DNA from 4 places in the Erwinia sp. genome. Region 4 is predicted to be linked to each of the others. Evidence: predicted binding sites of a transcription regulator. Region 4 holds the regulator's gene; each other region holds the start of a gene.
The links. Region 4 encodes PurR, which represses purine synthesis genes. Its sites were predicted from a motif close to CANGCAAACGTTTGCNTG; they were not measured.
Positions count from the first base shown of each region.

Region 1: a site for PurR is predicted at 1,506-1,523, ahead of purM (phosphoribosylformylglycinamidine cyclo-ligase). Genes of this name have one in related genera too.
Region 2: a site for PurR is predicted at 2,965-2,982, ahead of rbsD (D-ribose pyranase). Genes of this name have one in related genera too.
Region 3: a site for PurR is predicted at 7,743-7,760, ahead of gcvT (glycine cleavage system aminomethyltransferase GcvT). Genes of this name have one in related genera too.

Region 1 covers NZ_DALZCD010000224.1:4,160-7,156, forward strand. Annotated here, with positions in the region: partial or broken gene RTK32_RS16325 (solute carrier family 23 protein) at 1-554, opposite strand, end outside; gene upp (uracil phosphoribosyltransferase) at 719-1,345, opposite strand; gene purM (phosphoribosylformylglycinamidine cyclo-ligase) at 1,586-2,626, shown strand; partial or broken gene purN (phosphoribosylglycinamide formyltransferase) at 2,623-2,997, shown strand, end outside.
Region 2 covers NZ_DALZCD010000051.1:1,544-10,430, reverse strand. Annotated here, with positions in the region: gene budA (acetolactate decarboxylase) at 1-310, shown strand, start outside; gene alsS (acetolactate synthase AlsS) at 326-2,005, shown strand; gene RTK32_RS06120 ((S)-acetoin forming diacetyl reductase) at 2,022-2,795, shown strand; gene rbsD (D-ribose pyranase) at 2,994-3,413, shown strand; gene rbsA (ribose ABC transporter ATP-binding protein RbsA) at 3,421-4,932, shown strand; gene rbsC (ribose ABC transporter permease) at 4,929-5,885, shown strand; gene rbsB (ribose ABC transporter substrate-binding protein RbsB) at 5,903-6,784, shown strand; gene rbsK (ribokinase) at 6,846-7,775, shown strand; gene rbsR (ribose operon transcriptional repressor RbsR) at 7,779-8,780, shown strand; gene mdtD (multidrug transporter subunit MdtD) at 8,777-8,887, opposite strand, start outside.
Region 3 covers NZ_DALZCD010000042.1:6,752-15,638, forward strand. Annotated here, with positions in the region: gene RTK32_RS05290 (protein YgfX) at 1-8, opposite strand, end outside; gene sdhE (FAD assembly factor SdhE) at 1-255, opposite strand, end outside; gene ygfZ (tRNA-modifying protein YgfZ) at 472-1,452, shown strand; gene trhA (PAQR family membrane homeostasis protein TrhA) at 1,485-2,138, opposite strand; gene RTK32_RS05310 (SDR family oxidoreductase) at 2,358-3,101, opposite strand; gene gcvP (aminomethyl-transferring glycine dehydrogenase) at 3,173-6,040, opposite strand; gene gcvH (glycine cleavage system protein GcvH) at 6,161-6,547, opposite strand; gene gcvT (glycine cleavage system aminomethyltransferase GcvT) at 6,610-7,701, opposite strand; gene RTK32_RS05330 (hypothetical protein) at 8,448-8,873, opposite strand; gene RTK32_RS05335 (tlde1 domain-containing protein) at 8,870-8,887, opposite strand, start outside.
Region 4 covers NZ_DALZCD010000048.1:10,909-19,795, reverse strand. Annotated here, with positions in the region: gene purR (HTH-type transcriptional repressor PurR) at 238-1,263, shown strand; gene punR (DNA-binding transcriptional activator PunR) at 1,293-2,201, opposite strand; gene punC (purine nucleoside transporter PunC) at 2,315-3,502, shown strand; gene cfa (cyclopropane fatty acyl phospholipid synthase) at 3,798-4,946, shown strand; gene RTK32_RS05885 (riboflavin synthase subunit alpha) at 5,115-5,774, opposite strand; gene RTK32_RS05880 (MATE family efflux transporter) at 5,870-7,243, shown strand; tRNA gene RTK32_RS05875 (tRNA-Val) at 7,385-7,461, shown strand; gene pykF (pyruvate kinase PykF) at 8,330-8,887, shown strand, end outside.

The DNA.
Region 1 (2,997 bases), on a different contig from region 4:
ATAGGGATAATCGCCAGAAAGCCGCGAAACAGCACCGACCCGAAAACGGTCACCGCCAGCGTGATCATGGAGATTAAAATGGCTTTACCGTCGGCTGCCGCGCCGTTAGCGGGCAACAGCCCGGCCATATTTGCCGCCACGCCAGCCAGTTCCAGACCGATTACCGCTACGATGGCCCCCATCGCCGCCGGGGGAAACATCACGTCCAGCCAGCCCGTTCCCGCTTTTTTCACAATCAGCGCGACCAGACAGAACAGCACGCCACACAGGATAAAGCCGCCCAGCGCCACCTCGTAACCCAGCGGCAACAGCAGCAGCACCGGGGAAATAAAGGCAAAGCTGGACCCCAGATAGGCCGGAATTTTCCCCTTACAGATAAACAGATACAGCAGCGTGCCGATGCCGTTAAACAGCAGCACGGTGGCGGGATTGATATGAAACAGAATGGGAACCAGTACCGTCGCGCCAAACATGGCGAACAGATGCTGAAAGCTAAGTGGAATGGTTTGCAGCAGCGGTGGCCGCTCGCTTACGCCGATAGCGCGACGCGTCATGGTGAGTTACCCCTTATTTTACACAATAAAAAACCGACTCTCTGGTCGGCTTGATCGCGAACAATGATAAAACGCCTGATGCAGGCCGGTTCCCGGCAGGGCCATTGGGCAACGTGCGGCGATATTCCGCCGCAAACGGGCGCAGGAAACGGCCTGCGGCTTTATCATTTGGTACCGAAGATTTTGTCGCCGGCGTCGCCGAGGCCTGGAATGATATACCCTTTCTCATTCAGTCCCTGATCGACAGAAGCGGTGTACAGCTCCACGTCCGGATGTGCTTTCTCCAGCGCCGCAATCCCTTCCGGTGCGGCAACCAGCACCAGGACTTTAATGCTGCTGCAGCCCGCTTTCTTCAGCAGATCGATGGTGGCGATCATTGAGCCGCCGGTTGCCAGCATAGGGTCAACCACCAGCGCCATGCGCTCTTCGATATTGGAAACCAGCTTCTGGAAATAAGGCACCGGCTCCAGCGTCTCTTCGTCACGATAGACGCCCACCACGCTAATGCGCGCGCTTGGCACGTGCTCCAGCACGCCTTCCATCATCCCCAGACCGGCACGCAGGATAGGCACAACGGTAATTTTTTTGCCTTTGATCTGGTCGATTTCCACCGGGCCGTTCCAGCCTTCAATGGTGACCTTCTCGGTTTCTAAATCCGATGTGGCTTCATAAGTCAGCAGACTCCCCACTTCCGAGGCGAGTTCACGAAAGCGTTTGGTGCTGACGTCCTGTTCACGCATCAGGCCCAGTTTATGTTTGACCAGCGGGTGTTTGACTTCCACGATCTTCATTATTTTACTCCCGGAGTGTATGGCTGCAAAAAAAATCGCGAGATTATAGCGCCATTTAGCGGCCAGTACCTATCACTTAATCCGACTTGTGCCGGATCCCTCCCATCCTGTTAAGGATTAGCTAAAATTGAATACGGCGCAACGCGGGCCGAAGATGGCACTCGCAAACGTTTGCCTGCGCTGTTAGAATTGCCGCGCTTTATACCAACCACCAACCGCAAACCGCGTGGGGATTTCGCAGTGACCGACAAAACCTCTCTCAGCTATAAAGACGCCGGTGTAGATATTGATGCTGGCAATGCTTTAGTCGACCGTATTAAAGGCGTAGTGAAAAAGACTCGTCGCCCGGAAGTCATGGGCGGACTGGGCGGTTTCGGTGCGCTTTGTGCGCTGCCGCAAAAATACCGTGAACCGGTTCTGGTTTCCGGCACTGACGGCGTCGGCACCAAGCTGCGTCTGGCAATGGACCTCAAGCGCCACGATGCTATCGGTATCGATTTGGTCGCGATGTGCGTTAACGATCTGGTCGTCCAGGGCGCCGAGCCGCTGTTCTTCCTCGATTACTACGCCACCGGCAAGCTGGAAGTGGACACGGCTGCCAGCGTGATTACCGGTATCGCGGAAGGCTGCCTGCAGTCCGGCTGCGCGCTGGTCGGCGGCGAAACCGCTGAAATGCCCGGCATGTATCACGGTGAGGATTACGACGTAGCGGGCTTCTGCGTCGGCGTGGTGGAAAAGTCGGAAATTATCGACGGCAGCAAAGTTAAAGACGGCGACGTGCTGATTGCGCTGGGTTCAAGCGGCCCACACTCTAATGGCTATTCGCTGGTGCGTAAAATTCTGGCGTTCAGCAATACCGATCCAGAGACCACCCTGCTCGAAGGCAGGCCGCTGGCGGACCACCTGCTGGAACCTACCCGCATTTACGTTAAAAATATCCTCAGCCTGATTGAGCAGGTTGACGTGCACGCTATTGCCCACCTGACCGGCGGCGGCTTCTGGGAAAATATTCCGCGCGTGCTGCCGGACAATACGCAGGCGGTGCTGTCTGAGTCAAGCTGGCAGTGGCCTGCCGTGTTCGGCTGGATGCAGGAAGCGGGTAACGTCAGCCGCTTTGAAATGTACCGTACCTTTAACTGCGGCGTCGGCATGGTCATTGCGCTGGATGCCAGCGAAGCGGATAAAGCGGTGGAGCTGATGAGTGCCGCGGGCGAAAAAGCCTGGAAAATTGGCGTGATCAAGGCTTCCGATGCCGATGAGCGCGTGGTGATTACCGCATGAAGCGGCTCGTCGTGCTGGTATCCGGTCAGGGGAGCAATCTTCAGGCCATCCTGGACGCCTGCCAGCAGGAACGGATCCACGGCAGCGTTGCTGCCGTGTTCAGCAACAAAGCCGAGGCCTACGGCCTGACGCGTGCCCGTGAAGCGGGCGTCCCCGCTCATGCGTTGGCAGCCGAACAGTTTGCCGATCGCGCTGCTTTCGATCGCCAGCTGATGCTGGAGATTGATGCTTACGCGCCTGATTTAGTGATCCTGGCAGGCTACATGCGCATTCTGAGTGCGGATTTCGTGGCGCGTTACGCGGGAAAAATGCTTAACATCCACCCTTCCCTGCTGCCGAAATACCCCGGTCTGCATACGCATCGTCAGGCT
Region 2 (8,887 bases), on a different contig from region 4:
CTATCGTTCTATGCCGGAAGTGCTTGGTCAGCAGCCTACCTTCCGGTTCAGCCAGCGCGATGGCGTGCTGATCGGTTTCCGGACCCCGCAGTATATGCAAGGCATCAACGTGGCGGGCTACCACGAACATTTCATTACTGACGATCGTCAGGGAGGCGGCCACCTGCTGGATTACCAGCTGGAGGAAGGCGAGCTTACCTTTGGCGAAATCAGCAAGCTTGTTATCGATCTGCCTGGCGACAGTGATTTTCTACAGGCCAATCTGAATCCGGAAAATCTGGATTCCGCCATTCGCGCCGTTGAAAGCTAATTCTGAGGAATCAAGATGAAAAATCCAACCGAAACCGCTCTCTGGCAGCACGGCGCCGATTTGGTCGTGGCGCAGCTGGAAGCTCAGGGCGTAAAACAGGTCTTCGGCATTCCAGGCGCGAAGATCGATAAAATGTTTGATTCGCTGGTGGACTCAACCATCCAGACCATTCCGGTACGCCATGAAGCAAACGCCGCTTTTATGGCTGCTGCGGTGGGGCGCCTGACCGGCAACGCAGGCGTTGCGCTGGTGACTTCCGGACCGGGCTGTTCGAATCTGATCACGGGCATGGCGACCGCCACTAGTGAAGGCGACCCGGTAGTCGCGCTCGGTGGACAGGTGAAGCGTGCCGACAGCGCCAAACAGGTGCATCAGAGTATGGATACCGTGTCGATGTTTCGTCCGGTCACCAAATATGCGGTGGAAGTAACCGATTCTAACGCGCTGGCGGAAGTGGTCTCTAACGCCTTCCGTCATGCTGAACACGGCCGCGGCGGTGGAGCCTTCGTCAGCCTGCCACAGGATATTGTTGACCAGCCCGCTCGTGGCCAGCTGTTGACCAGTAAAGGTCAGCTGCTACTGGGCCCTGCGCCAGATGCGGCCATTGCTGCCGTTGCCGCGCAAATGGCGAAAGCGAAAAACCCGGTCTTGCTGCTGGGACTGATGGCCAGCCAGCCGGCAAACAGCGATGCGATCCATCGCCTGTTGGAACGTAGCCGAATCCCGGTAACCAGTACCTACCAGGCGGCTGGCGCGGTTCGACAGGAGCACTTCTCACGATTCGCAGGCCGCGTCGGGCTATTTAACAATCAGGCGGGCGACCGTCTTCTGCGCGAAGCCGATCTGATTATTACTATCGGCTACAGCCCGGTTGAATACGAACCGGCCATGTGGAACAGCGGTGGTGCCACGCTGGTGCATATCGATGTGCTGCCTTCTGATGCCGATAACCACTATTTGCCTGATGCAGAACTGATTGGTGATATTGCCGCAACTATCGACAGGCTGGCCGAGCGTATTGAGACGCCTTTACAGCTTAGTGCGGGAGCCGCAGCCATTCTGGAAGATCGTCAACAGCAGCGTCAGCTACTGTCGATGCAGGGTAAAAATCTCAACCAGTTCGCGCTGCATCCGCTGCGGATCGTGCGCGCCATGCAGGACATCATCAACAACGACGTTACGCTGACCGTCGATATGGGCAGCTTCCATATCTGGATCGCCCGCTATCTCTATAGCTTCCGTGCTCGTCAGATCATGATCTCCAACGGACAGCAGACAATGGGCGTGGCGCTGCCCTGGGCGATCGGTGCCTGGCTGGTGGATCCGAGCCGCAAAGTGGTGTCGGTATCCGGCGATGGCGGCTTCCTGCAGTCGAGCATGGAGCTGGAAACTGCCGTCAGGCTTAAAGCCAATATTCTGCATATCATCTGGGTTGATGAAGCCTACAACATGGTAGCGATGCAGGAAGAGAAAAAATACCAGCGCGTCTCCGGCGTGAAGTTTGGGCCGGTTGATTTTAAAGCCTATGCGCAGGCATTTGGTGCCGCGGGCTTTGCAGTGGAAAGCGCGGCTGAACTGGAGCCGACACTGCGTAAAGCAATGGATGTTGACGGGCCTGCTGTGGTAGCCGTACCGGTAGATTATGCCGATAACCCGATGCTGATGGGCCAGCTGCATCTGAGCCAGATTCTTTAGTATTCAAGGAGATAATATGAAAACGAAAGTAGCCTTAGTTACAGGTAGCGGTCAGGGTATCGGTAAAGCGATAGCGCTTCGCCTGGCGAAAGACGGTTTTGCCGTGGCGGTAGCGGACTATAACAGCCAGACCGCGCGTCAGGTGGCCGATGAGATTGTCAGCGCAGGCGGTAAAGCAATGGCAATAACGGTAGACGTTTCAAAACGCGACCAGGTGATCGCTGCAGTGGAACAGTCGCGCAAAGAGCTTGGCGGTTTTGACGTCATCGTTAACAACGCCGGTATTGCACCGACCACGCCAATTGAAGAGATTACGGCTGAAATGGTAGATAAAGTCTACGATATCAACGTAAAAGGCGTGATTTGGGGAATGCAGGCCGCGATTCAGGCTTTTAAAGCTGAGGGACACGGCGGCAAAATCATCAATGCCTGCTCGCAGGCTGGCCATGTCGGTAACCCGGAACTGGCAGTCTACAGCTCCAGCAAATTTGCCGTACGCGGCCTGACGCAAACCGCTGCACGCGATCTGGCGGCGTTGGGCATTACCGTCAACGCTTTTTGTCCAGGCATCGTTAAAACGCCGATGTGGGATGAAATAGACCGTCAGGTATCCGAAGCGGCAGGTAAACCGCTGGGCTACGGTACGGCAGAGTTTGCCAAACGTATTACGCTGGGTCGCCTGTCTGAACCAGAAGATGTTTCGGCCTGCGTCTCTTTCCTTGCCGGGCCTGACTCTGACTATATGACCGGTCAGTCACTGCTGATTGATGGCGGAATGGTATTTAACTAATCCCTCTTGACCGCCTTTCCGGGCGGTCTTTTTTTGTCCTGTTTTGATGACCGGGCATTTTTCCTTCCTGTTCTGCCCCTTCAACAACTCTTAACGAAACGTTTCGATAGCGATCACAGTTCCGTAGCATGACGATTGTTTTCCGCCGCCGTTTTTTTACACTCCCGATCAGCGAAACGTTTCGCTCTGGAGTGAAAGATGAAAAAAGGCGCCTTACTGAATTCTGCAATCTCCTCCCTGGTTTCTCGCCTGGGCCATACCGATAGCGTCACGATCGGCGATGCGGGTCTTCCCATTCCTTCCGGGCCAGAACGCATCGACCTCGCGCTGACACCGGGCATCCCAGGCTTTATGCAGGTAGTCGACACCGTGACGAAAGAGATGCAGGTCGAAAGTGCCATCATTGCTGAAGAGATTAAGTCTCATAATCCACGGCTTCATGGCGAACTTTCCACTCTGCTCGAGTTACTGCAGCAACGTCAGGGGAATACCATTGCCGTTCAGTACGTCTCTCATCAACAGTTCAAACAGTTAACACAGCGCAGCCATGCGGTTATTCGCAGCGGGGAATGCTCGCCTTACGCGAACATCATCCTTGGCGCTGGCGTGACCTTCTGAGGCCGTCATGCAACCTTTATTGCAACTACAGGGCATTGAAAAAGCCTTCCCCGGCGTAAAAGCGCTTTCCGGTGCTTCGCTGGCGGTTTACCCCGGCCGCGTGATGGCGCTGGTCGGCGAAAACGGTGCTGGAAAATCGACCATGATGAAGGTCATGACCGGCATCTATGCCCGTGACGCCGGCTCCATTAAATGGCAGGGCGAAGAGGTTAATTTCAGCGGGCCTAAGGCGTCACAGGAAGCGGGCATCGGTATCATTCATCAGGAACTGAATCTTATCCCGCAGCTCAGCGTGGCGGAAAACATCTTTTTAGGCCGCGAATTCGTTAATGCTTTTGGCGGCATCCGCTGGAAAAAGCTTTATGCGGAAGCGGACAAGTTGCTACAGCGGCTGAACCTGCGCTTCAACAGCCATAAACTGGTGGGCGATCTGTCGATTGGCGATCAGCAAATGGTCGAAATTGCCAAGGTGTTGAGCTTTGAGTCAAAAGTCATCGTGATGGATGAGCCTACAGATGCGTTGACCGATACCGAAACGGCCTCGCTGTTTCGCGTTATTCGCGAGCTGAAGGCCCAGGGCTGCGGCATTGTTTATATCTCGCACCGCATGAAAGAGATTTTTGAAATATGCGATGACGTCACGGTGTTTCGCGACGGGCAATTCATTGCCGAAAGAGCGGTCGATACCCTGAATGAAGAGACGTTAATCGAAATGATGGTGGGCCGCAGGCTGGAAGAGCAGTATCCGCGCCTGAACCTCGCGCCGGGAGAAGTCCGCTTAACGGTGGAGAACCTTAGCGGTCCGGGGGTGAACAACGTCAGTTTTTCACTGCGCAAAGGAGAGATCCTGGGCGTAGCGGGACTGATGGGCGCGGGCCGAACCGAATTGATGAAAGTGCTCTACGGCGCTTTTCCACGCAGCGGCGGTAGCGTCACGCTTGATGGGAAAAACGTCACGACGCGCACGCCGGAAGAAGGCCTGCGTAACGGTATCGTTTATATCTCCGAGGATCGCAAACGCGACGGGCTGGTGCTTGGCATGTCGGTAAAAGAAAACATGTCTTTAACCGCACTCGATTACTTCAGTCACGGCGGCGGACGGTTAAAACATGCGGAAGAGCAACTGGCGGTCAGCGATTTTATCAAGCTTTTCAATGTAAAAACGCCGTCAATGCTGCAACCAATCGGACTTTTATCCGGCGGTAATCAGCAGAAAGTCGCTATCGCGCGTGGATTAATGACACGGCCTAAGGTGCTGATTCTGGACGAGCCAACGCGCGGTGTGGACGTAGGCGCCAAGAAAGAGATTTATCAGTTAATCAATCAGTTTAAACAAGAGGGGCTGAGCATCATTCTTGTCTCTTCTGAAATGCCGGAAGTGCTGGGCATGAGCGACCGCGTGCTGGTCATGCACGAAGGCCGCCTGAGCGGCGATTTTCCTATTGAACAGGCCACGCAGGAACGCCTGATGGCGGCGGCGGTCGGTAAGCAACATAGCGCGGAGTTGGTCACACCATGAGTACTCAAACCCTTCAGGCCAGCCGCGGCAAAGCGTGGCTGCTGGAACAAAAATCACTGATTGCGCTGGTGGTACTGATTGCCGTCGTTGCCAGTCAGAGCCCCAATTTCTTTACCCTGAACAATATGTTCAACATTTTGCAGCAGACCTCCGTCAACGCCATTATGGCCGTCGGCATGACGTTGGTGATCCTGACTTCAGGCATCGATCTGTCTGTGGGATCGCTGCTGGCGCTCACTGGCGCGGTAGGCGCTTCACTGGTGGGTCTTGAAGTCAACGCGCTGGTCGCGGTAGCGGCCTCACTGGCATTGGGTGCGTTGATTGGCGGGATAACCGGCACCATCGTCGCCAAAGGTAAAGTACAGGCATTTATCGCCACGCTGGTCATGATGCTACTACTGCGTGGTGCCACCATGGTTTATACCAATGGCAGCCCGGTCAATACTGGTTTTAACGATAATGCCGACCTGTTTGGCTGGTTTGGTATCGGACGGCCGCTGGGTATTCCGACGCCGGTCTGGCTGATGGCGCTCACTTTCCTGCTGGCGTGGTACATGCTGCACCATACTCGCCTGGGCCGTTATATCTATGCGTTGGGCGGTAACGAAGCGGCCACTCGTCTCTCCGGGATCAGCGTCAGCCGCGTCAAAATTACGGTGTACGCACTGAGCGGCATGTTGGCCGCACTGGCCGGCACCATTGAAGTTGCACGACTCTCTTCCGCTCAGCCTACAGCAGGCACCGGCTACGAGCTGGACGCCATCGCGGCGGTGGTGCTGGGCGGCACCAGCCTGGCAGGCGGCAAAGGACGCATCATGGGCACGCTGGTCGGCGCGCTGATTCTGGGCTTCCTTAATAATGGTCTGAATCTGCTTGGTGTTTCCTCCTATTACCAGATGATCGTCAAAGCCGTCGTGATCCTGCTGGCGGTGCTGGTCGATAACAAAAAATAACCCTACAGGAATCGAAAATGAAAATGACTAAAATGACGGCGCTGGCTGTACTGCTCGGCGCAACGCTAAGCGCTAACGCAATGGCGAAAGAGACGCTTGCGCTGGTAGTGTCCACGTTGAACAACCCGTTTTTCGTTTCTTTAAAAGAGGGTGCTCAGAAAGAGGCGGACAAGCTGGGCTACAACCTGGTGGTGCTGGATTCGCAGAACAACCCGGCAAAAGAACTGGCCAACGTGCAGGACCTCTCTGTCCGCGGCACAAAATTACTGCTGATTAATCCAACTGATTCCGATGCGGTAGGCAACGCGGTGAAAATGGCGAATCAGGCCAATATCCCGGTTATCACGCTCGACCGCGTGGCTGCTCAGGGTAAAGTTGTTAGCCACGTTGCATCCGACAACCGTCTGGGCGGCAAAATGGCAGGCGACTACATTGCGAAACGCGTAGGCGACAAAGCGAAAATTATTGAGCTGGCCGGAATTGCCGGCACGTCTGCTGCCCGCGAACGCGGCGAAGGTTTTAAAACGGCGGCCGATGCGCATAAATTTGTTATCCTTGCCAGCCAGCCCGCAGATTTTGACCGTACCAAGGGCCTGAACGTGATGCAGAACCTGCTGACCGCTCATCCGGACGTGCAGGCCGTGTTTGCACAGAACGATGAAATGGCATTAGGTGCAATGCGCGCATTGCAAACGGCGGGCAAATCTGATGTGGTAGTAGTCGGCTTCGACGGCACCGCGGACGGCGTAAAAGCCGTACAGGGCGGCAAACTTGCTGCCACCGTGGCGCAGCAGCCGGAGCAAATCGGCGTTATCGGCGTGCAAACGGCTGATAAAGTGCTGAAGGGCCAGCAGGTTCAGGCTATCAATCCCGTTGACCTGAAGCTGGTCACTCAATAAATCAAAGAAAAGCATGGCACGCGCCACCTCTCGCAGGTGGCGCCTTTTTCTGGACGCTCCCATGATTAAAACCGGCAGGCTGGCCGTGCTCGGCAGCATCAACGCAGACCATATTCTTAATCTGACCTCATTCCCTCGTCCCGGCGAAACGGTGATCGGCAAGCAATATCAGATTGCCTTCGGCGGCAAAGGGGCCAATCAGGCCGTCGCGGCCGGACGCAGCGGCGCGAATATCGCTTTTATCGCCTGTGTAGGCGACGACGATATTGGCCAGCGTATTCGTCAGCAGCTGGCGGAAGACAATATTGATATCGCGCCGGTAGACGTAGTCGCTGGCGAATCTACCGGCGTGGCGCTGATTTTCGTTAATGAAGAGGGCGAAAACAGCATTGCCATCCATGCAGGTGCAAACGCTGCTCTGTCGCCCGCTCTGGTCGAGAAGCATCGCCAGATTGTTGAAAACGCAGATGCGCTGCTGATGCAGCTGGAATCGCCGCTTGAAAGTGTGTTCGTGGCCGCAAAAATAGCCCGTCAGCACCATACCAAAGTTATCCTCAACCCTGCGCCGGCCATGCCGCTATCGGACGAGCTGCTGGCGCTGGTGGATATGATTACGCCGAACGAAACCGAAGCGGAAATCCTGACCGGCGTGGCTGTCGCTACTGATGAGGACGCGGCGCGGGCGGCATCAGTGCTGCATGATAAAGGTATTCATACCGTGCTCATTACCTTGGGTAGCCGCGGCGTATGGCTCAGCGAAGCGGGTAAAGGCGAGCGCATCGCCGGATTTAAGGTACAGGCTGTCGATACTATCGCTGCAGGGGACACTTTTAACGGTGCGCTGATGACCTCACTGTTGGAAGGAAAACCCGTGCCGCAGGCCGTGCGCTTTGCCCATGCGGCGGCGGCTATTGCCGTTACACGATCCGGCGCGCAGCCCTCGGTGCCGTGGCGTGAAGAGACCGATCGCTTTTTACAGCAGCAGGAGTAGCTCGTGCCCACTATGAAAGATGTCGCTCGTCTGGCGGGCGTATCGACGTCTACGGTTTCTCATGTTATTAACAAAAACCGCTTCGTCAGCGAGGCGGTACAGAACAAGGTTACCGCGGCGATTACCGCACTGAACTACGCTCCTTCTGCCCTGGCGCGCAGCCTTAAGCTTAATCAGACGCATACTATAGGGATGCTGCTTACCGCCAGCAGTAACCCGTTTTATTCGGAAGTAGTACGCGGGGTAGAAAGAAGCTGCTATGAACGTGGCTACAGCCTGGTACTGTGTAACACTGAAGGTGATGAAGACAGGATGAATCGTAGTCTGGAAACGCTGCTGCAAAAGCGCGTCGACGGATTACTGATCATGTGCACCGAGAGCCATCTTCCCTCTCCTGAAATCCTTAAGCGCTATCCTTCTATTCCTATAGTGATGATGGACTGGTCCCCTTTTGAAGGCGGCAGCGACATTATTCAGGACAATTCGCTGCTGGGCGGCGAAATGGCGACGCGTTTCCTGATCTCGCGTGGCTATACCCGTATTGCCTGCATCGCCGGCCCGCAGGACAAAACGCCGGCTCGTTCACGCCTTAATGGCTTTTATCAGGCCATGAAGCAGGCAGGTCTGGCGGTGCCGAAAAGCTATGTCGTCAGCGGCGACTTTGAATTTCAGGGCGGCTATCACGGCATGAATCAGCTGCTGGCGTTGAATCCACGGCCGCAGGCGGTATTTACCAGTAACGATGCGATGGCCGTAGGCGTTTACCATTCGCTTTACCAGGCGGGACTTTCGGTGCCTGTTGATATGGCAGTGATTGGCTATGACGATATTGAGCTGGCCCGTTATATGACGCCGCCGTTAACGACTATTCATCAGCCCAAGGACGAACTGGGCGAACTGGCTATCGATACGTTACTCCATCGCTTTGCCGATCCCGACGCCAGCCAGCAGCTGCTGGTGCTGACGCCGGAACTGATTGAGCGTGGTTCGGTGGCAGAATGCTAGGTGCGTTTTTTTCGCTTTTCTCTGTCGGCGATCAGATGCCGACCGTCACCAGGCTTCAGCAGCATAAAGACCAGGCCGGAAAGGACGGTTACTCCACCCATCGTCAG
Region 3 (8,887 bases), on a different contig from region 4:
AGGGCCACGCTGCTGGTTTCGCTGTTGGATCAGGTTAACCATGCGCTTCAGTTCCGGATCGGCAGGTTCGCCGTGATTCATCATCCAGTTGAACAGATCGGGGTCGTCGCTTTCCAGCAGGCGAACAAAAAGCTTTTTATCCCCCTCGCTCAGCGTGTCGTATTCGTATTCAAAGAACGGCATGATGGAGATATCCAGTTCCCGCATACCGCGACGGCAGGCCCACTGCACGCGCGCTTTATTTTCAATATCCATGCTTTCCATCGTCAGTCAGTGAAAGATGGGCGCTAGTGTAGCGCTTTTTTAAAGCGATGTTGATGACGCAATTTGGCTTTGCGTTCTGTGCCGCATGATAATTGCTTCTGTTGCCCTGTTACGGCGCCTTTTGTGCGTCGCTTTCAGAAAATGAGTTGCAAAGCCGGGCGGCTCTTTTAACATGAAAGCAGGCTTATTTGACTTCAGGAATCCGCTATGCCGACTTTATCTTTCCCGCCTCGTCAACCTGCGGCCTCTGCTCGTCTGCCGCTAACGCTGATCTCGCTGGAAGAGTGGGCGCTGGTCAACGTGACCGGCGCGGACCGCCTCAGCTATCTGCAGGGCCAGCTGACGCTGGACATCGCTGCGCTGGGCACTAACGCACATTTACCTGCCGCACACTGCGATGCAAAAGGAAAGATGTGGAGCAATCTGCGGCTGTTTCATCGGGGCGAAGGCTTTGCCTATCTGGAACGCCGCAGCCTGCGCGATACGCAAATCAGCGAGTTGAAAAAATATGCCGTTTTCGCCAAAGTCGCTATTGAAGCGGATGACGAAGCGGTGCTGCTGGGCGTGGCCGGTTTTCAGGCTCGCGCTGCGCTGGCCGGGCTGTTTGCCGCGCTGCCGGACGCTGAAAATCCCGTTATTCAGCAGGATGACGCGACACTGCTGTGGTTTTCTGCCCCGGCTGAACGCTTTCTGCTCATTCTGAATCGTGATAAAGCCCTGTCGCTACGCGAGGCGCTGGAGGGGCAGGCGCAGCTGACCGACAGCTCGCAGTGGCTGGCGTTGAATATTGAAGCGGGCCTGCCCGTTATTGATGCCGTAAACAGCGCGCAGTTTATTCCTCAGGCGACTAATTTGCAGGCGCTGGACGCTATCAGCTTTAAAAAAGGCTGTTATACGGGTCAGGAGATGGTCGCGCGTGCTAAATTTCGCGGCGCCAATAAACGCGCGCTCTACTGGCTGGCTGGCCGCGCCGGACGCGTCCCGGCCGCCGCGGATTCGCTGGAGATGAAGCTGGGTGAAAACTGGCGTCGTACCGGTACCATACTGGCCGCCTGCCAGCTGGATAACGGAGACGTTTGGGTGCAGGCCGTGTTGAATAACGACCTGGAACCGGACACGGTGCTGCGGGTGCAGGGCGACGAGGGCGGCAGCCTGGCTATTCAGCCGCTCCCCTACTCGCTCGCTTAACATGGACGATAAGGGGCCGCGCGGCCCCTTTTTCAGGCAACATAAAAATAGATAGCCAGAAAATGACAGATGCTGCCGCCCAGCACAAAGCCGTGCCAGATTGCATGGTTATACGGAATACGTTTTGAGACGTAAAAAATCACGCCCAGCGAATAGATAATCCCGCCTGCCGCCAGCAGCCAAATCCCGCCCGCCGACAGTTTCATCGCCAGTTGATAAATCACAATCAGCGACAGCCAGCCCATCAGCAAATAGGTTACGACCGATAAAGCTTCAAAACGGTGTACGAAAGCCAGCTTAAACAGTACGCCTATCAGCGCCAGGCTCCAGATCACCACCATCAGCCCGTGTGCCAGCGGCGATTTCAGGCCCACCAGCAGAAAAGGCGTATAGGTTCCGGCAATCAGCAGATAAATAGCGCAGTGGTCCAGCTTTTTTAGCCAAATTTTGGCGCGTGGATGAGGGATAGCGTGATAAAGGGTTGAAGCTAAAAATAGCAGGATCATGCTGCCGCCGTAGAGGCTGTAGCTGGTAATGGCAATGGCGTCTGCCTGACTGTCGATCGCCTGCGACAACAGCAGCACCAGCCCTATAATACCGAAGATAAACCCAACGCCGTGGCTGATGCTGTTAGCTACCTCCTCCGCAACGGAGTAGCCTTCCGTTAACTCTTTTTTATTGGTCATGCTTTGTCCTCTTCCCAGGCTGAAACGAACAGGTAGCCAACAGGGGTATACGCCCCGGCTTCTTATCTGCTATCTGTCCGAAAATAACGCATGTTCAGCTTAGACGAGAGTGATTTCAGAGTACAACTGTAAGCTTAAATAAACTGTGAACGGCTGTAACAGGGCTTTCACAAAACAAAACAGGCGCTTATCGGGTGGCCATCGTCCGGGAAAAACCGACTAACGTCCGCCTGCTGCATCAATAAACGTCCCGGTGACGTAAGAAGCCGCCTCGCTTAACAGCCAAAGAATGGCGCGGGCAATTTCATCCGGCTCGCCGCCCCGCTGCATGGGAAGCGTCGGTGCGATCCGGTTAACGCGATCCGCTTCACCACCGTCAGCGTGCATCCCGGTGTAAATCAATCCCGGGCGCACCGCATTAACCCGAATACCCTGTGCGGCGACTTCCAGCGCCAGTCCACGGGTTAGCGTATCCATCGCGCCTTTTGAGGCAGCATAATCCAGGTATTCGTGCGGTGCTCCGGTCCGCGCAGCGGCGGAAGAAACATTCACGATTGCGCCGCCCTGACCGCCGTGCTGAAAGCTCATTCGCCTGACCGCTTCCCGGCAGCAGAGAAAGGTGCCGGTGACATTGGTGGCGAAGACACGATGGATTCGTTCAGCATTCAGCCCTTCAATGCTGGTCTGCTGAAACAAAATCCCGGCGTTATTGACCAGCGCGTTCAGCACTGCGCCTTTTTGATCGAGCGTGTTGAACAGGGCTATCACCTGTTCTTCGTCAGCGATATCAGCCTGCACGCTGAACGCTTGTCCGCCCTGCCGCCGGATAAGCGAGACCACCTCTGCGGCTTCCGCTTCGCGCTGACGATAATTAACCGCTACCTGATAGCCTTGCTGCGCCAGCAGCAGAGCGGTGGCCCGCCCAATCCCCCGGCTACCGCCGGTTACCAAAGCCGTTTTCATTTTGCCTCCTTAAAACTAAAGGGCACTCACGTGCCCTTTATCTGCTGCTCTATTTAACGCGCCCGCCAGGCTTATTCATATTCGCTCATCGGCAAACAGGAACAGAACAAATTGCGATCGCCATAAACATCATCAAGCCGCTTCACGGTCGGCCAGTATTTATTCGCGCTTCCCGCCGGGAAGACGGCCAGTTCGCGCGTGTAAGGATGCGACCATTCGCCGACAATCTCTCTTTGCGTATGCGGTGCATTGACCAACGGGTTATCTTCCGCCGGCCATTCACCTTCTGCCACGCGATCGATTTCCATCCGGATAGCCAACATGGCATCGATAAAGCGGTCCAGCTCCACTTTGCTTTCCGATTCCGTCGGTTCCACCATCAGCGTGCCCGCCACCGGGAAGGACATGGTCGGCGCGTGGAAGCCATAGTCAATCAGGCGCTTGGCAATATCCAGCTCGCTGATGCCGGTTTGCTCCTTGAGCGGACGAATATCCAGGATACATTCGTGCGCAACCCGACCATCCCGCCCGGCATAGAGGATGGGATAGGCCGACTGCAGGCGCGCGGCGATGTAATTGGCGTTGAGAATGGCTACCGAACTGGCCTGCTTCAGCCCTTCCGCGCCCATCATGCGAATATACATCCAGCTGATTGGCAGAATCGAGGCGCTACCGAACGGTGCGGCAGAAACCGCGCCCTGCTGCGTCAGCATGTCGTCAATCTGCACCACGCTATGGCCCGGCACAAAAGGCGCCAGGTGGGATTTTACGCCAATCGGCCCCATACCCGGCCCGCCACCGCCGTGTGGAATACAGAAGGTTTTGTGCAGGTTAAGGTGCGAGACATCCGCCCCGATATAGCCAGGCGTGGTGATGCCGACCTGAGCATTCATATTCGCGCCGTCCAGATAAACCTGGCCGCCATACTGATGAACGATCTGGCAAACCTCACGGATGGTTTCTTCATAAACGCCGTGGGTGGAAGGATAGGTCACCATAATGCAGGAGAGCGCTTCGCCCGCCTGTTCCGCTTTCTGCCGCAGATCGTGAAGATCGATATTGCCCTGTTTATCGCAGGCCACTACCACTACCGTCATGCCGGCCATCTGTGCGGAGGCCGGATTGGTGCCGTGCGCCGAGCTGGGGATCAGGCAGATAGTGCGCCCGCCCTCCTCACGGCTTTCATGGTAGCGGCGGATCGCCAGCAGGCCCGCGTATTCGCCCTGCGCACCGGAGTTAGGCTGCATACAGAGCGCATCATAGCCGGTGAGCTGTACCAGCCATTGCGACAGCTGACCAATCATCTGCAGATAGCCTGCCGCCTGATCGGCAGGGCAGAACGGATGCAGCTCTGCAAACTCCGGCCAGGTAATCGGGATCATTTCCGCGGCAGCATTCAGCTTCATGGTGCAGGAGCCCAGCGGGATCATCGCCTGATTCAAGGCCAGATCCTTGCGTTCAAGGCTGTGCATGTAGCGCATCATCTCGGTTTCACTGTGGTAACGGTTAAAAACCGGATGCGACAGGATGGCCTCTTTACGCAGCATGGCGGGTGGAACGGACGTGCTGTCAGCGACGGTGCCGTCCAGCTCGTCGATATCCAGGCCGTGATTTTCACCCAGCAGCACGGAGAACAGCGCCACCACATCTTCCCGCTGCGTGGTTTCATCCAGCGTAATACCGACCGCATTATGGATATCGGTACGCAAATTAATGCCGAAACTTAGCGCGCGATCCAGGACGGCGGCTTTATCTGTTACCTCGACGGTTAGCGTATCAAACCAGCTTTGATGGCGCAGCGCCATGCCGCTCTTTTTCAGCCCGGATGCCAGAATATCCGTCAGGCGATGGATACGCGAAGCGATACGCTTCAGCCCTTTCGGCCCGTGAAACACCGCGTACAGGCTGGCGATATTGGCCAGCAATACCTGAGAAGTACAGATATTGGAGTTCGCCTTTTCGCGGCGAATATGCTGCTCACGGGTCTGCATCGCCATACGCAACGCCGTGTTGCCCGCTGCATCACGCGATACGCCGATGATCCGTCCCGGCATTGAGCGTTTGTATTCATCGCGAGCGGCGAAGAAGGCCGCATGAGGCCCGCCGTAGCCCATGGGTACGCCAAAGCGCTGTGCAGAACCAAAAACAATATCCGCGCCCTGTTTTCCCGGCGCGGCCAGCAGCACCAGTGACATGAAATCCGCGGCGACACTGACAATCGCTTTCCGTGCCTTCAGCTCATGGATCAGCGAGCCGTAATCATGCACTTCGCCAGTGGTGCCGACCTGCTGTAGCAGCACGCCAAATACCTCCTGATGGTCCAGCGCGCGCTCGGCCTTATCGACCAGCACTTCAAAACCGAAAGTTTCCGCACGCGTCCGCACCACGTCCAGCGTCTGCGGATGAATATCCTCGGCCACAAAGAAGCGGTTCGCGTTTTTAAGTTTGCTGACGCGCTTCGCCATCGCCATCGCTTCAGCGGCAGCGGTTGCTTCATCCAGCAGGGAAGCAGAAGCGATATCCAGGCCGGTTAAATCCAGCGTAACCTGTTGAAAGTTTAGTAATGCTTCCAGGCGGCCCTGAGAAACCTCAGGCTGATAAGGCGTGTAGGCCGTGTACCAGCCGGGATTTTCCAGCATATTGCGCAGAATAACCGGCGGCGTCAGCACCGGCGTGTAGCCCATCCCAATGCAGGATTTATAACGCAGATTGCGGCTGGCGATTGCTTTCAGCTCGGCCAGCGCCTGATGCTCGGTCAACGGATCGCCCACGGCAGGCGCGCCCGGCAGCTGAATATCAGCCGGAACGATAGCGGTAATCAACTCGTTGAGGGAAGCGGCGCCCACCGTTTTCAGCATGGTTTCCTGCTGCGCTGGCGAAGGGCCGATATGGCGTTCGATAAAAGCACCGGTATGTTCAAGCTGGCTGAGAGTAGTCATTAGCGGTAAATCCTGCATCGGACAAAAGCATTAGGGAGAAAAATCTCCGGAGAAGGCTGATAAATCGCCGACGGAACCGGTCAGGGCCGAACGATAAAGGATCGGCCCGCAAAGCTGCATCTATTCGTCGATACTGGTTTTGTACGCGTCTGCATCCATCAGCGAGGCCAGCTCGGTCTCGTCGCTGGCCTTAATACGAAACAGCCAGCCGGCGCTATAAGGATCGCTGTTGACCAGCTCCGGCTCGCCCTCCAGCGCGCTGTTGACCTCGGCGATTTCACCACTGATGGGCGCATAAATATCGGAGGCGGCCTTTACCGACTCGGCTACGGCGCAGTCTTCGCCCTGGCTATAGGTGTTGCCCACCTCGGGCAAATCCACGAACACCATATCGCCCAGCAGCTCCTGGGCGTGGGCGGTAATGCCGACGGTATAAGTGCCGTCTTCTTCTTTACGTACCCACTCATGGCTTTCACGGTATTTCAGTTCGTTTGGAACGTTGCTCATCGCCTGATCTCCTTAGAATAATTCCGGGTCGGCGCCCGTAGCCTAAGCCCGGGCCCCGCTTGCTACGCTACCGGTTTACCGGCGCGTACAAAAACAGGTTTAGTCACGCGAACCGGCATTTCACGGTTGCGGATTTGCACAATCGCCTGCTCGCCAATGCCTGTGGGCACGCGGGCTAACGCAATGCTGTAGCCTAAGGTGGGAGAGAAAGACCCGCTGGTGATCACGCCTTCCTGCAGGTTTCCGGCAGCGTCAGTAAAGCGTACCGGTAAGCCATTGCGCAGCACGCCTTTTTCAGTCATCACCAGGCCCACCAGCTGCTGCCCGATTTTTTCACGCTGTGACGCCAGCGCTTCGCGGCCGATAAAATCGCGGTCCTCGGGCTGCCAGGCAATCGTCCAGCCCATATTGGCCGCCAGCGGCGAAACACCTTCGTCCATTTCCTGACCATATAAATTCATCCCGGCTTCCAGACGCAGGGTGTCACGGGCGCCCAGACCAGCCGGTTTTACTCCCGCCTCCAGCAACTTTTGCCAGAAAGCCGCCGCCTGTTCGTTGGGCAGCGCAATCTCATACCCGGCTTCGCCGGTGTAGCCCGTAGTGGCGATAAACAGCTCGCCAGCCTGCACGCCAAAAAAGGGCTTCATGTCCGCTACCGCTTCCCGCTGCGTCTCATCCAGTAGCGAGTGGACTTTTGCCTGTGCCTGTGGCCCCTGCACCGCAATCAGCGCCAGGTCATCGCGCTCGGTCAGGGTCAGGCCGTACCCTTCCGCGTGCCGGGCAATCCAGGCAAGATCGCTTTCCCGCGTGGCAGAATTCACCACCAGCCGGAAAAATTCTTCGTTCATAAAGTAAACAATCAGATCGTCAATGACGCCAGCGGAAGCGTTGAGCATGGCGGTATAAAGGGCTTTGCCGGGTTGAGTCAGTTTGGCGACGTCATTGGCATGCAGATAACGCAGAAATTCGCGGGTACGGTCGCCGTGCAGATCGATAATGGTCATGTGCGAAACATCGAACATGCCGGCATCGCTACGTACTGCATGGTGTTCATCCAGTTGCGATCCGTAGTGCAGCGGCATCATCCAGCCATGGAAATCCACCATGCGAGCGCCGCAGGCCTGATGCTGTTCAAACAAAGGGGTCTGTTTCATATCACTCCTCAGGCAAAGTATTCGGCGTCGGCAGGCAGCCCGGCGCAAACGATATCCTTGCCCCGAACTTACCACCGAAATCCGTCGCTAACCATAAGTTAAAACGGGTATGATTTATTTGACCGTGCTCGCAGGCAGCGAAATCAGATAGATAAGATCCCTCTTTTTTGCCCATTTAATACGCAAAAGTGCCCGTAACCAGCCAAAATGGCAGGATAAAATCAAAGCATCGGCCCGTTAAAGATGAAAACCTGCTTTAAGGCTTAAACCTGATGATTAGAAAAAGTAATGCGAATGAGCGACCTGAATTAGAATTTCTCAAACGATGCGCCTGTTTGGGGCAGGCTGCACAATCAGGATGCACTGGATAAAAACCCCTTGTTTACCTCTTAAAATGGCGCATTCAGGATCTACTTCACCTGTGGTTTAAAACATAAAGGCTAAGTGTTAAGTCTGAAGGTGTGCTTTCGCATAAAATTACCGTTTTACCTACAGCCTGCCGTTTTGCATGTTCTACTTACAAAATATGAGCGTCACTCAGGCCTTTTCTGCTTCTGACTCTACGGGAGATATAGCGACATTAATGGTGGAGACGTGCTGTGCTGGCCTCGGATTTAAGCGTATGCCCGCCAGGCTTACCGTACCTTTTTGAGAACGCGAACTCGAAGAGAATGACGCTGATGCGCAGGATGGAAAGTAGCTCGCTGAGATTAAGAAGCCCCTGCGACGGGGCAAAGGGGTAACAATCAAAACTCGCGCTTAACAGTAATAAAACCATTAAAATTCACGTCACATTCATAATCATTAGCAATAGCTGAAACCAGAAAAACATCTTCTTTATTGTCAACACTTCTGAATGTAAACTTAATTATCAGGTTCCTGGCATTATATTGTGAAAAGAGCTCCTTTAGTCGTGGTATTTTTTCACTCTGAGCATTTTTCAAAGTTTCAAGAGCATATTGCCCTGAAAGAATATCATTTACGGGCTCGTTAAAAATAAGCTCTGCTTTAGTCTTCTCCTTTACTATCGTATTTTTATCTATATTCAAAATATCAGACATCTTATCTGTCATGGCTATTGCAGTTCCAGAATGCGGTTCTTTGCAATTGTTATCGATAAAAGCCACAGAGCTGAACGCGGCCAGGTAAAGTAATAACATTAAATACTTCATTCAACTATCAGCTC
Region 4 (8,887 bases):
CTTTAAAAGGCTCGTTTTTTGCGTCTGCACTTGTTAGAATCCACGGTTTGTTGCGCAACAGGCTCTTCCGTCGGCATGACGTCCTTCTCAGGCCTGTTCCGCTACCCTGATTCCCTCCTGATGTAACCATTCCGCAACAAATTATGCGCAACTTATACCAGGATTATCATCATTCCAGGCAATCGTTTAACAAACCGCTTTTCAGTCACTTACTGAACAGCGCAGGAGTCTTTTTCCATGGCAACTATAAAAGATGTGGCCAAACGCGCCGGTGTTTCCACCACTACGGTGTCCCACGTCATTAATAAAACCCGCTTCGTCGCCGAAGAGACGCGGGAAGCCGTCTGGGCAGCGATCAAAGCGCTGCATTATTCGCCCAGCGCCGTGGCCCGCAGCCTGAAGGTCAATAATACCAAAACCATTGGCCTGCTCGCGACGTCCAGCGAAGCGCCCTATTTCGCCGAAATTATTGAGGCGGTTGAACACAGCTGTTTTGCCAAAGGCTATACGCTGATTTTGGGCAACGCGCATAACGAGCTGCAAAAGCAGCAGGCCTATCTGTCGATGATGGCGCAAAAGCGTGTCGACGGTCTGCTGGTTATGTGCGCCGAATACCCGGATGAGCTGATCAAAATGTTGGAAGACCACCGTAACATCCCCATGGTCGTTATGGACTGGGGCGAGTCGCGCGGCGATTTTACCGACACCATTCTCGATAACGCTTTTGAAGGCGGTTATCTGGCGGGACGCTATCTTATCGATCGCGGTCATCGTGATATTGGTGTGATCCCGGGCCATATGGAGCGCAATACCGGCGGCGGCCGTCATGCCGGGTTCCTGAAGGCGCTGACGGAAGCGGGGATCACGCTGCGCGAAGAGTGGCTGGTTCAGGGCGATTTCGAGCCGGAGTCAGGCTATCGCGCTATGCAGCAGCTGCTGGCACAAAAACAGCGTCCTACCGCGGTGTTCTGTGGCGGTGATGTAATGGCGATGGGCGCTATTTGCGCAGCGGATGAAATGGGCCTGCGCGTGCCGCAGGATATTTCAGTGATCGGGTATGATAACGTGCGCAACTCGCGCTATTTTACGCCTGCGCTGACGACCGTCCACCAGCCAAAAGAGCGCCTGGGTGCCACAGCGTTCAATATGCTGCTCGATCGCATTACCAGCAAACGCGAGGAGCCGCAGACGATTGAAGTGCATCCGACGCTGATTGAGCGCCGTTCCGTAGCGGACGGCCCCTTCCTCGACTATCGTCGTTAAGCTTGCGGGCGGCAGCCAGCCGCCCGCTTTTACCCCTCCCGCAGCCATTCGCTGTTCAGCGTTTCTGTCTCACCTAAATAATCCAGTAGCCAGAGCAGTGCGGGTGATGCCTGTTGTTCAGACCAGCTGACGCAACAGGGGCTGTCCGGAAAAGGCGGATCCAACTTTAGTTCACACAGCGACCCATTTTGTAGCAGCGGTTGCGCAAGATGCCCCGGCACCATCCCCACGCACAGCCCGGCCAGCAGGCAATCAAACGCGCTCTCCCAGTCCGGCGCAACCAGTCGCCGCTGATTATCCAGAGTCCAGGTGGTTCTTTTCGGCAGCGCACGCGAGGTGTCTTCCAGCACCAGCGAAGGCCATTCGCGGATGGCCTCCTCGCTGACCTTTTCCCTGTGTTGCGCAAGCGGATGATCGGCCCTGACCACGCAGCGCCAGTTCAGCATGCCCATGTTGCGGAAAGCGAAACGTCCACCGACCGGGATGGCCTGCGTTGCGCCTATCGCCACATCTACCCGACCATCGGCCAGAGCGTCCCATACGCCGTTAAACACCTCGGGCGAGAGATGCAGCTCCATATCCGGAAAGTGCCGGTAAAAATCCACCACCAGCTGGCGCGTCCTCGCCGTTTTAACGATGCGGTCGACAGCGATATTCAGCTGGCCGCGCCAGCCGTTGGCGACCTGCTGGCACTGACGGCGCGTGGCAAGCATTTTTTTGATAACACTCCGTCCTTCCTGAATAAACAGCTCGCCTGCTGCCGTCAGCACGACGTCCCGGTGGCGCCGCTCGAATAGCGGCACCGCCAGCCACTCTTCCAGCTGACGCACGGTATAACTAATGGCGGAGGGGACGCGATGCAGCTCCACGGCGGCGGCAGTAAAGCTGCCCGTTCTGGCCACCGCATCAATCACCTCAAGTGAGTGTTCTGACCACATAATCTGCCTGCAAATTTTTTGAACGCAAGACGCAAATATTAGCGTTTCACAACCGCTACTGCACTCTTTTACACTGCCGTCCGCTATTCACCTGATAAAAAGAGCGAACTCTCATGCCTTCGAAAGGATTTTTACTTTACCTCGCGCTGCTTAGCGTTGCGGGTTTTCTTGCCACCGATATGTATCTGCCAGCCTTTACCGCCATGCAGCAGGATTTGCAAACCGAAGCGGGCGTGATCGGCGCCAGTTTGAGTGTGTTCCTGGCAGGTTTTGCCAGCGCGCAGCTGTTCTGGGGCCCTCTTTCCGATCGCATCGGCCGCAAACCGGTGCTGTTAATGGGGCTGGGGCTGTTCGCCGTCAGCTGTGGAGCCATGTGGTGGGCGGAATCTACGACCATGCTGCTGACGCTGCGCTTTTTGCAGGCGGTGGGCATTTGTGCCGCCGCTGTCAGCTGGCAGGCGCTAGTGATCGATCGCTATTCCGGCGCGCAGGCTAACCGCGTGTTTGCCACGATTATGCCGCTGGTGGCGCTGTCGCCAGCACTGGCCCCGCTGCTGGGTGCATGGTTGCTGAATCACTTTGCCTGGCGGTCAATTTTTGTCGCGCTGCTGCTGCTGGCCGTGATCCTGCTGATCGCCACGCTGTTTCTTCCGGCGCCTGCCCCTAAAGCTCATCAGCAAGAAGCGAAAGTTGGTTTCTTTACCCTGCTGAAGTCGCCTGTCTGGAGCGGTAACGTGCTGATTTATGCGGCCTGCTCCGCCAGCTTTTTCGCCTGGCTGACCGGTTCGCCGTTCATTCTGGCGGAACTGGGCATGTCCCCGGGTGATATTGGCCTTAGCTATGTGCCGCAGACGCTGGCCTTTCTCGCAGGGGGTTACGGCTGCCGTTCACTGCTGAAGCAAACCGAAGGCGCTTCGCTGCTGCCGTGGCTGCTGGCGCTGTATGCGCTCAGCGTGGGGGCTTTTTTCATTGCTGCACAGGTAGAGACGCCTTCAACGTGGGCACTGCTGTTGCCGTTTTGTGGGATGGCGCTGGCCAACGGGGCTATCTACCCTATTGTGGTGTCAAACGCGCTGCTGCCTTTTCCGCAGGCCAGCGGTAAAGCGGCCGCTCTGCAAAATATGCTGCAGCTTGGCCTCTGCTTTGTGGCCAGCATGATTGTTTCCGGCTTTATCGCCAACCCTCTCGCCACCACGTCGCTGGTGATGCTTAGTACGATTTTCCTGACGCTTATTGGCTACGTTTTGCAACGGGCGAAGGTCGCCAACGCTCCCCTGACCCACGCGCAAAGCCGTCGTTAACTGCCTGAATCTATTTAGTTAGCGTCCTAACGATAAGGCGTTGAATATTGCCTGAGGTGAGCATATACTCATTTTCAGGCAATAAATAATAACAACTTTGCATCACTTTTGAGTCCTGACAGGGTTGTCCGGGTGTTCTCTTTTGTGGCAAACATCCTCCCACTCTGTAGGTTTCAGTTCAATCCTCTGTAACGCCGGATATCAGGCGCGCGGTCAAGCGTGCGTGTTCTCAAACCCTGTAGAAATTGACTACTCTTTTTCTCAGGTTTCAATCACGAAGGGTGATGGAGAAGCTATGAGTTCATCGTGTATAGAAGAAGTGAGCCTGGAGGAGAATCAGTGGTATCGAATCACCCAGGAAATGTTGCGCCAGGCCGATGTTGAAATCAACGGCACCCGCCCCTGGGATATTCAGGTAACCCAGCCCGACTTTTTTAAGCGCGTGATGCAGGAAGGATCGCTGGGTCTGGGCGAAAGCTACATGGACGGCTGGTGGGAGTGCGAGCGGCTGGATATGTTTTTTCATCGCGTGCTGCTGGCCAAACTGGATCAGCAACTGCCCCATCACTTTAAAGATACGCTGCGCATTGCCGCCGCCCGCCTCACTAATCTGCAATCGCGCAAGCGTGCCTGGATTGTCGGCAAGGAGCACTACGACCTCGGCAACGATCTTTTTACGCTGATGCTCGATCCTTATATGCAGTATTCCTGCGGCTATTGGAAAGAAGCGGACACGCTGGAGCAGGCTCAGCAAGCTAAATTAAAAATGATTTGCGAAAAGCTGCAGCTGGAGCCCGGCATGTCGCTGCTGGATATTGGCTGCGGCTGGGGTGGATTAGCGGCCTATGCGGCTCGGTATTACGGCGTTAAAGTATCGGGCGTCACTATTTCCGCCGAGCAGCAGAAGCTGGCGCAGCAACGCTGTGAAGGACTGGACGTTACCATTCTGCTTCAGGACTACCGCGATCTTGACCAACAGTTCGATCGCATCGTATCGGTTGGAATGTTCGAACACGTCGGGCCAAAAAATTACGCCACCTACTTTAACGTGGTCGATCGTAACCTGAAACCGGACGGCATCTTTTTGCTGCATACCATCGGCGCGAATAAAACGGACGATAATGTCGATCCCTGGATCGATAAATATATCTTCCCCAACGGCTGCCTGCCGTCCGTACGGCATATTGCCGAGGCTCAGGAACCGCATTTCGTGATGGAAGACTGGCATAATTTTGGGGCGGATTATGATTTGACGCTGATGGCCTGGCACCAGCGTTTTTTAACCGCCTGGCCGCAGCTGGCGGACAACTATGGCGAACGCTTTAAGCGCATGTTCAGCTACTATCTCAACGCCTGCGCAGGCGCTTTCCGCGCGCGTGACATCCAGCTTTGGCAAGTGGTGTTTACCCACGGTAAAGAGGGCGGATTACGCGTGCCGCATTAAAACAGGCCGTAGCCACTGCCCCTTCATCAGCCCGTCCCGCAAAGCAGGCTTGAGAACGGACTCGCCATAACTGTCCAATATGCGCGCGCCTGGCTGCTGCAGAGCCACCGTAAAGAAAAGCACCTGGTGGCTCTGCTTTATTACCCTGTCACCCTTCGCGGCCCGGCTTCATTCTGTTTCCGACTGAATTTCTGCGGCGGCGGCTGCCAGCAGGGTGGCCTCACGCTGTGCCAGCACACGTTCGACGGTTTCGACAATCGCCTGGGTGTGCGGATCGATTTCAATATTCACTCTATCCCCCAGCCGCTTGCTGCCCAGCGTGGTTCTTGCCAGTGTTTCCGGGATCAGGTGCACACAGAATTTGCTTTTGGTCACTTCGCCAATTGTCAGGCTGATGCCGTCAATGCCAACATAGCCCTTATGCAGAATATATTTCATCTGCTCGCTATCCTGTGGCTTAAACCATATTTCACGGTTATTTTCAGACGTCAGAATTTTACAGATTTCGGCGGTAGTCATAATATGACCGGACATTAAGTGGCCGCCAATTTCATCGCTGAATTTTGCCGCGCGCTCTACGTTGACTATATCGCCCGGCTTTAAATCGCCCAGGTTAGTAATACGCAAGGTCTCTTTTACCAGATCAAAACTGACGCGGTTGCCGTCAACCTCCGTTACCGTCAGGCAGCAGCCATTGTGCGAGACGGAAGCACCCAGCGCCAGACCCGGCAGCATTTCTTCCGGCAGGCGAACAATATGCGTGCGAAAATTCGGTTTCTCTTCAATAGCCAGCACCTCTGCGGTGCCCTGCACAATACCGGTAAACATAATTATGACCTCGGTGAATTTTTCGCTATTCTTATCAGATCTTAAAACTATACCAAATAGTCTTTCTCCCTTCAGGTAAAAAAACAGGTGTATACGTGCAGAAGTATCTGACCGAGGCACGGCAATTGCTGGCGCTGGCAATTCCGGTAATTTTTGCGCAGGTCGCGCAAACCGCTATGGGCTTTGTAGATACGGTAATGGCCGGCGACGTCAGCGCAACGGACATGGCTGCCGTCGCGGTCGGCACATCGATTTGGCTGCCCGCGATTCTGTTCGGGCACGGCTTGCTGCTTTCGCTCACGCCGGTGGTGGCGCAGTATAACGGCTCGGGCCGCCGCGATCGCATCGCCTTTCAGGTGCGGCAGGGCTATTGGCTGGCCGCCTTCTCTTCTCTGCTGATTATGATTGTGCTTTATAACGCCGGCTACGTTATTCGATCCATGCAGAATATCGATCCCGTGATGGCAGATAAGGCCGTCGGTTATCTGCATGCGCTGCTGTGGGGGGCGCCGGGCTATCTGTTCTTCCAGACTGCCCGTAATCAATGCGAAGGGCTTGCTAAAACCAAGCCGGGCATGGTGATGGGTTTCCTGGGGCTACTGGTAAATATCCCGGTTAACTATGTTTTTATCTATGGCCATTTGGGGATGCCGGCGTTGGGCGGCGTTGGCTGTGGCGTCGCGACAGCTTCCGTTTACTGGGTGATGTTTATTGCGATGAAAATGTGGGTAGCACGTGCTGCCTCTATGCGCGATATCCACCTGCCGGAACGGTTTAGTCCGCCCGACAGGAAAACGCTTTATCGTCTCTTTACGCTTGGGCTACCCGTCGCACTGGCGCTGTTCTTTGAGGTGACGCTGTTCGCCGTCGTCGCCCTGCTGGTATCCCCCATGGGCATTGTTCAGGTGGCAGGCCACCAGATAGCGCTGAACTTCAGTTCACTGATGTTTGTCCTGCCGCTCTCTCTGGGTGCCGCCACCACGATCCGCGTCGGTTTCCGGCTTGGGCAAGGATCGACCGAGGGCGCTCGCGTGGCGGCCTGGACCGGGCAAGGTGTAGGGATGTCGCTGTCGCTGCTGACGGCGCTGTTTACTGTCGTATTTCGTGAACATATCGCCCTGCTCTATAACCAAAATCCGGCCGTCGTGGCGCTGGCCTCGCAGCTGATGTTACTCGCTGCAGTTTATCAGTTTTCTGATTCGGTTCAGGTCATCGGCAGCGGCATTTTGCGCGGCTATAAAGACACGCGTGCCATCTTTTTTATCACTTTTATTGCTTACTGGGTGCTTGGCCTGCCCAGCGGCTATATTCTTGCCCTGACGGACTGGGTTGTTGCGCCGATGGGCCCGGCGGGCTTCTGGACCGGCTTTATTATTGGCCTGACATCCAGCGCAATAATGATGGTCTGGCGTATTTTGCGGCTGCAGCGCCAGCCTGAGGCTCAGCTGTTAGCGCGGGCGGCACGCTAACGTCTTCATTCAGACAGAATGTTTAAAAATGCTGCGCTTCGCACAGTTGCGCAGCAGTCGCATCGAAAATAGTGATTTCTGCTTGCAAGCCGCCAGGGCTGTCGTTAATATTCGTCCCCGCTGTCACTCAGACAGCACGATGCGTTCTTAGCTCAGTTGGTTAGAGCACCACCTTGACATGGTGGGGGTCGGAGGTTCGAGTCCTCTAGAACGCACCATCGTATTTTCTTGCTGTCCCTTTCCAGTTACTCCCTGTAAGCCGATTTATTTGCTGTGCTTCAAGGCATTTCTACCCGTTGTGTTCTGCAAGCTACCCTGGTCCTCCCTTTGTTCGTCCACCGTCCTTCGGCTTCCTTCTCCTCCTGTTCCCCCGCTTCTTCTGTGCTTTAATTTCTTTTTTGTCACCCGATTTCTTCTGACGTTCAGTTTCTTCTCTGTCCTTCGATACTCTTCTAACATTGGGTTTCTTCCCTCCTCCGATGCATCTCTGGCGTTCAGTTTCTTCTCTGGCCTTCGAGGCTCTTCTCACGTTCGGTTTCCTCTCTCCTTCGATTTCTTTTTTTGTTCAATTTCTCTTCTGCCCTCCCATGCTCTTCCATACTTCGATTTCTCTTCGTATTCCGATGCGAGGTTGGACTTTGATGCCGCCTCTCTACTCCCATTTTCCCCTGTACGCCGGTCGGTTTGCCGTACGGCAGTGGCTTCCCTTCCTCCCTTGGCTCTGGCGGTACGTAGGCGTTTTCTGCTCCCTACAGCGGGCTTTTTTTGCGCAACAATCTGATCTGGTGCAAGCTTTCCCGCATTCCAAATTACTTTTTAATTGGTTTTCAATGGGCTGAGTAGCTATAATACGAAACGTTGTTTCACTTGAATGGTTTCAGCGTATGGTTGGCCCTTTAGCAAAAACGATGGCTTGTTGCGCAAACAAACTTTGCGCCAGCGCCGAAACCGCGCTTAAACTTCCTCTGCACGCTTTTTTTCTGTCACCTATCCTTAAGCTGTACGCAGTTCGCCGCTCGGGCGGTCGCACCATCAATCACCGGGATTCCGCTTTATTTCATCCATTAACTTAACAGATGACTCGTCATGAAAAAGACCAAGATTGTTTGTACTATCGGTCCAAAAACCGAATCGGAAGAAATGTTGACCAACCTGCTGGACGCGGGCATGAACGTCATGCGTCTGAACTTCTCTCACGGCGATTACGACGAGCACGGTAAGCGTATCGCTAACCTGCGCGCGGTGATGAGCAAAACCGGCAAGCAGGCCGCTATCCTGCTGGACACCAAAGGACCAGAAATCCGTACCATGAAGCTGGAAGGCGGCGCGGACGTGTCGTTGAAGGCCGGTCAGACCTTTACCTTCACCACCGATCAATCCGTTATCGGTAACAGCGAGCGCGTGGCGGTAACCTACTCCGGTTTTCCTTCCGACCTCTCTATCGGCAACACCGTCCTTGTGGACGATGGCCTGATCGGTATGGAAGTCACGGAAGTGACCGAACACCACGTAATCTGTAAGGTGCTGAACAACGGCGACCTGGGTGAAAACAAAGGCGTTAACCTGCCTGGCGTTTCTATCCAGCTGCCAGCGCTGGCCGAAAAAGATAAGCGCGACCTGATTTTTGGTTGCGAACAAGGCGTA